DNA from 2 places in the Kitasatospora sp. GAS1066B genome. Region 1 is predicted to be linked to the other one. Evidence: riboswitches for the same ligand, from Rfam matches in the RefSeq annotation. Region 1 holds a riboswitch; the other holds the start of a gene.
What was found. A riboswitch is a leader RNA that binds a small molecule or an ion and turns the genes downstream of it on or off. The one in region 1 is predicted to bind thiamine pyrophosphate.
Positions count from the first base shown of each region.

Region 1 (4,684 bases):
TCGGCACTTCACGCGCCACCATCAACGCCACCCCCGGACCTCCTTCAGCGTTTGCCGAGGGATGGATGCCCCGAGGTAATGCGCCGGAAACGGGTTGACTCGCTCGTGGTCCGTCAATTGTGAAGTCGCCGATGGTGCCGCAACGCGCTGTGCGCAAAAGGTGATTAACTGCTTACGCTGCGTCAATCGAGGGAGTGGATTCCGTCCGCCGGGGCCCACCACGTCACCCGGTTTCGCGCCCGCGTACGCCAACTCGGCCACCCCGCGCGGGCGGTCAGCGGCCCAGCTGGCTCAGCACGTCCCGGGGCCGGTTGGTGATGATCGCCGACACTCCGAGCTCCAGGCAGAGCGCGACGTCCTCGGGGCGGTCCACCGTCCAGACGTGCACCCGGTGCCCGGCGGCGCGCAGCCTGGTGACCAGTTCCGGCCTGCGGCGGACCAGTTCGATGCCGGGGCCGGCGATCACCGCGCCGGCCGGCAGGCCCGCGCCCGGCCACGCCCGCAGCAGCGCCGGGTGCTCGAAGAGGTACACCCGGGGGAACTCCGGCGCAGCCGTCCGCAGCCGCCCGAGCGCCAGTCCGGAGAAGCTCATCAGCCGCGCGTGCGGCCGGTCGGGGTCGCCCTCGCCGCCCATCGCCCCGCTGATCCCGAACCGGCGCAGCATCCGCACCAGCTCGGCCTCCACCGCGCCCCGGTAGCGCACCGGGTGCTTGGTCTCGATCGCCAGGTCCACCCGCCGGCCGCAGTCGGCGACCAGCTCGAGCAGGCTCTCCAGGGTCAGCACCGACCGCCGCTCGGGGTCCGCCGCCGCGCCGCTCGCGCTCCCGTCCGCCGTCGCGTCGGCGTCCGGCTTCCAGGAGCCGAAGTCGTACGCCTGGAGCTGCGCCAGAGTGCGGGTGGAGACCACCTTGCTGCCGCCGTCCGAGACCCGCGCGATGGTCCGGTCGTGCACGCAGACCAGCTGCCGGTCCCGGGTCAGCCGCACGTCGCACTCGACCGCGTCGGCCCCCTCGGCCAGCGCCCGCCGGTACGCCGCCAGGGTGTGCTCGGGCAGTGCGGCGGAGGAGCCGCGGTGGGCGACCACCTGGACCGCCGGCGCGGTGTGGGCGGGGTCGGCGGTCCAGAGATCGGGAGTCGTCACAGGCTCACCCTAGAACGAGCCGGTGACGCGGACGCGACGACCGCCCGAACACCGGGTTCCGCAGGTCAGCCGGGTCGGGCGGCACGGCTCGACCCGGTCAGGCGGCACGGCTCAGCCGGGTCAGGCCCAGCGTCGCCAGCCCGGCCACCAGGAAGGAGAAGAGCGAGGCCGAGGTCCACTCCTGCGGGGTGAAGTGCAGCCAGCCCTGCAGGTCCGTCCAGAAGTGCGTCCACTTCCCCGCGTTCTGGGTCGGGGCCAGGAACTGGTAGGTGCAGAAGCCCAGCGCCCAGGGCAGCAGCATCAGCGGCCGGGCCGGCGCCTGCTGGGAGAGGTCCCAGCCGTGCCGTCCGCGCCCGAGGAAGTAGTCGGCGGCCAGCACCGCCAGCAGCGGCACGAAGACCGAGCCGATCAGCCCGAGGAAGGCGTAGTACGCGTTGGTGTACGAGGTGATCTGCAGCGCCAGCACCGTCACCAGCACGCCGAGCCCGCCGGTCAGCAGCCGCCGGTCGACCCGCGGGAACAGGTTGTGCACCGACATCGCGGTCGAGTAGACGTTGGCGAACGACTGGTCCGCCTCGCGCAGCACCAGGACCAGCAGGAAGGCCCAGCCGGCCGTCACCCCGGTGAAGGAGTTCAGCAGGTTGTCGGCGTTGCCGTGCGACTGGAGCAGCGCGATCAGGCCGAGCGCGTAGCACCAGACCTGGGCGATGGTGTAGCCCGAGAAGGTCCCCAGGAAGGCGGCGCGCCCGGTGCGCGAGTGCCGGGTGTAGTCGGCGGCCAGCGGCACGAACGAGATCGAGACCGCGATGATCGCGTCGGTCGCACTGAGGAAGCCGGTCCAGTTGCCGGCCCCCGGGTTCGGCCAGCCCTGCCGGCCCAACTGCACGGTGAAGTAGACCATCGCGACGCCCACCGCGATCGCCACGTACTTGCGCAGCGCGGTGATCGAGCCGAGCGGCCAGATGGTCAGCACGGTGGTCAGCGCCCCGGCCAGCACCACGAAGAGCCAGCGCCAGCCCTGGGTGCCGGCCACCGTCTGGGCGCCGCTGGAGATCACGATCAGCTCGTAGACGCCCCAGCCCACGCACTGCAGGATGTTCAGCACGGTCGGCAGGTACGACAGCCGGGTGCCGAAGAGCCCGCGCAGCACGGCCATGGCCGGTGCGCCGGTCCGAGCGCCGATCAGCGAGGCCACGCTCAGCATCGCGGTGCCGATCACGGTGCCGGCCACGATCGCGGTCATCGCCGCGGTGAACGAGAGCTCGCTGCCGGGCTGCCCGAGCACCGTGGCGGCGCTGGTGAACCCGATCAGGCTGATCCCCAGGTTCGCCCAGAGCGCGAACTGGTCCTTGAAGCCGAGGGTGCGCGGCGGCGCGGTGTCCAGCACCAGCGGCGCCTCGGCGCGGCCGCCGTCCGCGGGCCGATCGAGCAGAGCGGTCGAAGCAGGGGAAGGCGAATCAGCCGTCATGGCACAGACTCCCTACGCCGGCATTACCCGGACAGGTTCCGGCGGTCTGCGCTCCCTCGGCCGCACCGGCGTCATCGCCATGGCGTACGGTCGACCAGCGCACTCTCAGCCTGGTGGGTCCAAGCTCCCGCGTGTCGATGTTAAGAAGCGACAGGGTAGCCCGGGGCTCGGCTCACGCCAAGGCGGGACAGCGCACCGTCCGGATCGCGGGACGCCGTCGGGGAGGCCGTCCGGGTGTCGCGAGTAGGGCGAACGGGGGCTGTTCGGTCTGTCTAAGGATTCTTACCAGTTCTTCAGGCGGCCCCTTACGGCAACCAGATCGGGCATAGGAAAAACTAGGGGCCAACGTCCCTGTCAGCTATGGAGGTCGTCCGTGAGCACCGAGCACGAGAGTGGTTCCACCGGTCCGCAGGGGGAGCAGCTCTCCACCGGGCACGGCGAGCCGGGGGGGACTTCGACGGTCGGTGACACTCCGACAGCGAGCGAGCCGACGGCGCAGCTTCCCGTGGTGAGCGACAGCGCGAGCGAGCCCGCGGGCCGCCAGCCGGTGGCGCCGGCCCAGCCGACCCTGGCGCTGCACAAGGTGCCCGCGCCGGAGGAGGCCCCCGCGGCCGCACCCGCCGCCGAGCCCACCGTCATCGACGCGCCGCCGGCCCCGTCCTACCTGGACGCGCCGCCGCCGGTGCTCTCGACCCCCGCGGTCGAGCCGCCCCGCAACCCGTACGCGGCCCCGGCCGCCCCGCCCGTCGCCCCCCTCACCGCTCCCGTGGCGGGCGCAGCGCCGATCACCCCCGGCGGGCCGGCCGCCGCCCCGCAGGGCGAGCCGCACCCGTTCGGTACCGGCACCCCGCACGGCGACAGCTGGTCGGCCCCCCAGCAGGGCTACCCCGCAGGTCCGGACTACACCGCAGGTCAGGACTACTCGGGCGGTGCCGGCTACCCGGGTGGCCCCGGCTACCCCGGCGAGTACCCCGGCGGCTTCGCGCCGGCGCCCGCGCCGCGCAAGAAGGGCAAGGGCAGCCTGGTCGCGCTGATCGCCGCCGTCGCCCTGGTGGCGGGCATCGCGGGCGGCGTGACCGGTGCCGCGCTCAAGGGCGGCAACTCGGGTTCGGCCGTCACCAGCGGCAACAGCCGCAACAGCACCACGACCACCACCGCCGACAACACCGCCGCGATCAACCGGGCCCCCGACTCGGTGGCCGGCATCGCGAACGCGGCGCTGCCGAGCACCGTCACCATCAAGGCCGAGGGCAGCACCGAGTCCGGTACCGGCACCGGGTTCATCTTCGACACCCAGGGCCACATCCTGACCAACAACCACGTGGTCGCCCCGGCGGCCAACGGTGGCAAGCTGACCGTCAAGTTCTCGGACGGCAACAGCTACCCGGCCTCGGTGGTCGGCAAGGCCTCGGGCTACGACCTCGCGGTGATCAAGCTGGACGCCCAGCCGAGCGAGAAGCTGACCCCGCTCCCGCTGGGCGACTCCGACAAGGTCGCGGTCGGCGACGCGGCGATCGCCATCGGCGCGCCGTACGACCTGGAGAGCACCGTCACCTCCGGCATCATCAGCGCCAAGAACCGCCCGGTCGCCTCCGGCGACCAGGCCAGCACCCAGACCTCCTACATGAACGCGCTGCAGACCGACGCCTCGATCAACCCGGGCAACTCCGGCGGCCCGCTGCTCAACGCGAGCGGCCAGGTGGTCGGGATCGACTCGGCGATCCAGTCCAACTCCAGCGGCAGCGGTCAGGCCGGCAGCATCGGACTGGGCTTCGCGATCCCGATCAACCAGGCCAAGCGGGTGGCCCAGATGCTGATCACCACCGGCACCCCGGTCTACGCGACCCTCGGCGTGCTGCGCAACGACGACTACAGCGGCGACGGCGCGCAGATCATGACCTCCCCGGTCCAGGGCACCGCACCGGTCACCGCGGGCGGCCCGGCCGACCAGGCCGGCCTCAAGCCCGGCGACGTGATCACCAAGCTCGGCGGCGAGATCATCGACAACGGCCCGGCCCTGGTCAGCGCCATCTGGACGCACGCCCCCGGCGACAAGGTCGACGTCGACTACACCC
Region 1 covers NZ_JBGCCO010000013.1:182,872-187,555, reverse strand. Annotated here, with positions in the region: gene ABH937_RS17250 (ATP-binding protein) at 1-22, opposite strand, end outside; gene ABH937_RS17245 (glycerophosphodiester phosphodiesterase family protein) at 275-1,141, opposite strand; gene ABH937_RS17240 (cytosine permease) at 1,239-2,609, opposite strand; TPP riboswitch at 2,604-2,750, opposite strand; gene ABH937_RS17235 (trypsin-like peptidase domain-containing protein) at 2,983-4,684, shown strand, end outside.

Region 2 (4,684 bases), on a different contig from region 1:
TCCTCGACCCGGTAGCGCCCGTCCAGCAGCGTCCCGAGCAGGGGGTCGTTCAAGGTCGTGTCCACCAGAGGAGTCTAGGGGCGGTCAGAACACGGTTGGGTGACCTGGCTGTCATGGTTCGTCATCAGTGTGGGCGACGGGGCGTCAGAAGGCGGGCCGCTCCCGGTGGTCGAGCTGCGGGTCCAGGTCGGCCCGGCCTGCCATCGTCGAGGAGGCCTCGGCGTGGAAGCGGCGCGGGATCCGGCCGGCCCGGTAGGCCAGGCGGCCGGCCTCGGCGGCCCGGCGCATCGCGTCCGCCATCAGCACCGGGTCCTGGGCGCGGGTCACCGCGGAGGCCAGCATCACCGCCGAGCAGCCCAGCTCCATGGCCAGCGCCACGTCCGAGGCGGTGCCCGCGCCGGCGTCCAGGATCACCGGGACGCCCGCGCTCTCCACGATCAGCTGGAAGTTGTGCGGATTGCGGATGCCGAGTCCGGAGCCGATCGGCGAGCCCAGCGGCATGATCGCCGCGCAGCCCACGTCCTCCAGCTTGCGGGCCAGCACCGGGTCGTCGTTGGTGTAGGGGAGCACCGTGAAGCCGTCGTCGACCAGGGTCTCGGCGGCGTCCAGCAGTTCGATCGGGTCGGGCAGCAGGGTCCGCTCGTCGGCGATCACCTCCAGCTTCACCCAGCTCGTGCCGAGCGCCTCGCGGGCCAGCCGCGCGGTCAGCACGGCCTCGCCCGCCGTGAAGCAGCCGGCCGTGTTGGGCAGGATCCGGATGCCGTTGCGGACCAGCACGTCGAGCACCGAGCCCTGGGTGTCCGCCTTGACCCGGCGCATCGCCACCGTGGTCAGCTCGGTGCCCGAGATCCGCAGCGCCTGTTCCAGGATCTCCAGGCTCGGGGCGCCGCCGGTGCCCATGATCAGCCGGGAGGTGAAGGTGGTGTCGGCGATCGTCAGACCGTCTTTTTCGTCGACCAGGCGAGTGTCAGCCATCGGAGCGTCAGCCTCCCTGCACGGCGGTGAGGATCTCCACCCGGTCACCGGGCGCGAGCCGGGTACCGGTCCACGCGCCCCGCGGCACCACGGTCTCGTTGACCGCCGCCGCCACGCCGGAGGGTGCCTTGGACAGCTCGGCGACCAGCTCGGCGAGGGTGGCCGACGCCGGCACCTGGCGTGGTGCGCCGTTGACGGTCAGGGGGACGGTCTGGGGAATCGCGCTCATGTCAGGCTCCTGGCGGCGAAGCGGTCGGGGGAGAACGGGGCGGCGAGCTCCGGCACGCTGCCGGTGGTCAGGTACTCGGCCAGCAGGTCACCGGTGACCGCCGTGAGCAGCACGCCGTTGCGGTAGTGGCCGGTGGCGGCCACCAGGCCGGGCAGTGCGGTGGGGCCGAGCAGCGGGGCGTTGTCGGGGGAGCCGGGGCGCAGTCCGGCGCTGGTCTCCACCAGCGGCAGCTCGGTGATCCCGGGGACCAGCTCGTGCGCGTCGCGCAGCAGCTCGTAGACGCCGCCCGCGGTGACCACGGTGTCGTAGCCCTGCTCCTCGGTGGTCGCTCCGATCACCAGCTCGCCGTCCGCGCGCGGCACCAGGTAGAGGTGGCCGCCGCGGACCACCGCGCGCACGTTGCGGGAGAGGAACGGCGCGTAGGCCGGCGGGATCCGCAGCCGCAGGATCTGGCCCTTGATCGGCCGGATCGCGGGTAGCACCCCGGACGGCAGCCCGGGCAGCTGGTGGCTGTGCGCGCCGGCCGCCAGCACGACCTGGTCGGCGAGCAGCCGTTCGCCGGTGCTCAGCCGGGCACCGATCGCGCGATCGCCCTCGACCAGCAGCTCGACGGCCTCGGCCCGGTGCAGCCACACGCCGCCCAGCTCGCAGGCGCGCACGAGGGCGACGGACAGCCGCCGCGGATCCACCTGGTGGTCGCCGCCGACCAGCAGGCCGCCGCGCACCCCCGGGGCCAGCATCGGCTCCAGCCGGCGGGCCTCGCGGCCGGTCAACCAGTCGGACGTCAGGCCCAGGCGCTGGTGGAACGCGTGCAGCTCGCTCAGCTCGGCCTTGTCGTCGGCGTCCAGCGCGACCGCGAGGGTGCCGGTGCCGCGGTAGCCGGTGTCCAGGCCGGTCGCCTGGGAGAGTTCGGCGGTGAAGGCGCCGTACCGCTCGTTGGACGCCATGCCCAGGCGCAGCAGCGGCTCCTCGCCGTACTGCAGCTCGGTGACCGGGGCCAGCATGCCCGCGGCCACCCGCGCCGCGCCGCCGCCCGGGTCCGGGTCCACCACCGCCACCCGCAGCCCGCGCTGCGCGGTGCGCCAGGCGACGGCGAGGCCGATGATGCCGCCGCCGATCACCAGCACGTCGGTCGTCGTGCCGTCCTTGATGCGTGACAAAGGACCGGTTCTCCCTTCGCCGGAATGACCCGGATCAGGTTCGGACGGTCGCGGGCCGCCGCAGCCCGCCTCTCAGCCCGGTGCGCCGGGCTCCCGTGAGGACGCCCCCACCATAACGCCGGGTGACCGGCGGCTGAATGCGGCGATCGCCCCATGGGACGCCGGGGGCCGGTCTAAGGTGGCCGGATGGCAGAGCTGAGGAGCACGGATCGGGTGGTCGTGGTCGGCGCGGGCCTGGCGGGCGCGCAGTGCGTGGTGGCCTTGCGGGAGGGGGGCTGGCGGGGGCCGCTGAGCTTGGTCGGCGCGGAGCCGCACCGCCCCTACGACCGGCCGCCGCTCTCCAAGGACGTGCTGCTCGCCAAGGCCGACCGGACCGCCTTCGACCTGGACTGGGAGGCGCTCGACGTCCGGCTGCTGACCGGCCGCCGGGCCACCGGCCTGACCCCGGGCACGCTGCACACCGAGGCCGGCGACCTGCCGTACGACCGGCTGGTGATCGCCACCGGCGCGGCCCCGATCCGGCTGCCCGGGGACGGCGCGGCCCGGGTGCTGCGGACCATCGACGACTCGCTCGCACTGCGTGCGGTCCTGCGCCCGCAGGCCCACCTGGTGCTGGTGGGGGCCGGCTGGATCGGCGCCGAGACCGCCACCGCCGCCCGCCTGCTCGGCTGCCGGGTCACCGTCCTGGAGGCGGCCGACGCGCCGCTGCCGGGCGCGCTGCCCGTCGAGCTGACCGCGCCGATGCGCGCCTGGTACGCCGAGGCCGGGGTCGAGCTGCGCCTAGGCGCCCGGGTGGACCGGATCGAGCCGGGCGCGGTGCACCTGGCCGGCGGCGAGTCGGTGCCGGCCGACGAGGTGGTGGTCGGGGTCGGCGCCCGCCCGGACACCGGCTGGCTGGCCGGCACCGGTGTCGAGCTGGACGGGGCCGGGGCGATCCGCGTCGACGAGCGGCTGCGCACCTCGCTGCCCGGCGTCTGGGCGGCCGGTGACTGCGCCGGCTACCCGTCGGCCCGGTACGGCGGGCGGGTCACCGTGCAGCACTGGGACCACGCGCTGCACTCGGGCCGCGCGGTGGCCGCTGCGCTGCTGGGGGCCGAGGACCCGTACGACCCGGTGCCGTACTTCTGGTCCGAGCAGTTCGGACGGATGGTGCAGTACGCCGGCCGGCACGGCGCGGGCGACCGGCTGCTCTGGCGCGGCTCGCCGGCCGAGCCGCAGTGGAGCGTCCTCTGGCTGCGCGGGGAGCGCCCGGTGGCGGTGCTGACCGTGGACCGGCCGCGGGACCTGGCCCAGGCGCGGCGGCTGATCGACCAGGGCAAGGCGCTCGATCCCGCGCTGGCCGCCGACCCCGCCGTGCCGCTCAAGTCGGCCCTGCGCTGACGCCCGCCGGACCGGCCGTTGGTGCGCGGTGGCCGTGCGAGGTGGCAGGCTGGTGCCGTGAGTGACGTGAGTGAGAGCGAATCGAAGATCGAAAACCTGGTCCAGGACTGGGTGTACCTGCCCGACATCTCGGAGCGCTGGGGCGTGCTGGTCACCGAGGTCCGCCAGATGGTCAAGGACCGCAAGCTGATCGCGGTGCGCCGTGGCCCGAATCGTTCGTTGCAGGTCCCGGCGGCCTTCATCGAGGACGACGGCCTGGTCAAGCACCTGGCCGGGACGCTGACCGTGCTGCGGGACGGGAGGTTCAGCGACGAGGAGATCCTGGAGTGGCTCTTCACCGAGGACCCCTCGCTGCCGGGCAGCCCGATCCAGGCGCTGCGCGAGAACCGGGGCACCGAGGTGAAGCGGCGCGCGCAGGCGATGTCGCTGTGACGGCCGGCGCCGACCTGCGGGCGAAGCTCGCCGACGCCCGGCTCTACCTGTGCACCGACGCCCGCCGCGAGCAGGGCGACCTGGAGCAGTTCCTGGACGCGGTGCTGGCGAACGGCGTGGACCTCGTCCAGCTGCGCGACAAGGGCCTGGAGGCCAAGCAGGAGCTGGAGTTCCTGGAGGTCTTCGCCGCGGCCGCCGAGCGGCACGGCAAGCTCTTCGCGGTGAACGACCGGGCGGACGTTGCGCACGCCGCGCGCCCGCAGCTGCTGCACCTGGGGCAGGACGACCTGCCGGTGCCGGCCGCCCGGGCGATCCTGGGCCCGGACGTGCTGATCGGGCGCTCCTGCCACGCCGAGTCCGAGGTGGCGGGCGCGATCGCCGAGCCGGGTGTGGACTACTTCTGCACCGGGCCGCTCTGGCCGACCCCGACCAAGCCGGGCCGGCCCGCGCCGGGCCTGGGCCTGGTGGAGTACGCGGCGAAGCAGTCGACGGACCGTCCGTGGTTCGC
Region 2 covers NZ_JBGCCO010000017.1:68,220-72,903, reverse strand. Annotated here, with positions in the region: gene pknB (Stk1 family PASTA domain-containing Ser/Thr kinase) at 1-65, opposite strand, end outside; gene ABH937_RS20240 (thiazole synthase) at 145-975, opposite strand; gene thiS (sulfur carrier protein ThiS) at 983-1,204, opposite strand; gene thiO (glycine oxidase ThiO) at 1,201-2,364, opposite strand; TPP riboswitch at 2,359-2,471, opposite strand; gene ABH937_RS20225 (NAD(P)/FAD-dependent oxidoreductase) at 2,551-3,744, shown strand; gene ABH937_RS20220 (Rv2175c family DNA-binding protein) at 3,811-4,176, shown strand; gene thiE (thiamine phosphate synthase) at 4,173-4,684, shown strand, end outside.
Region 2: another riboswitch for thiamine pyrophosphate. It lies ahead of thiO (glycine oxidase ThiO); the one in region 1 lies ahead of ABH937_RS17240 (cytosine permease).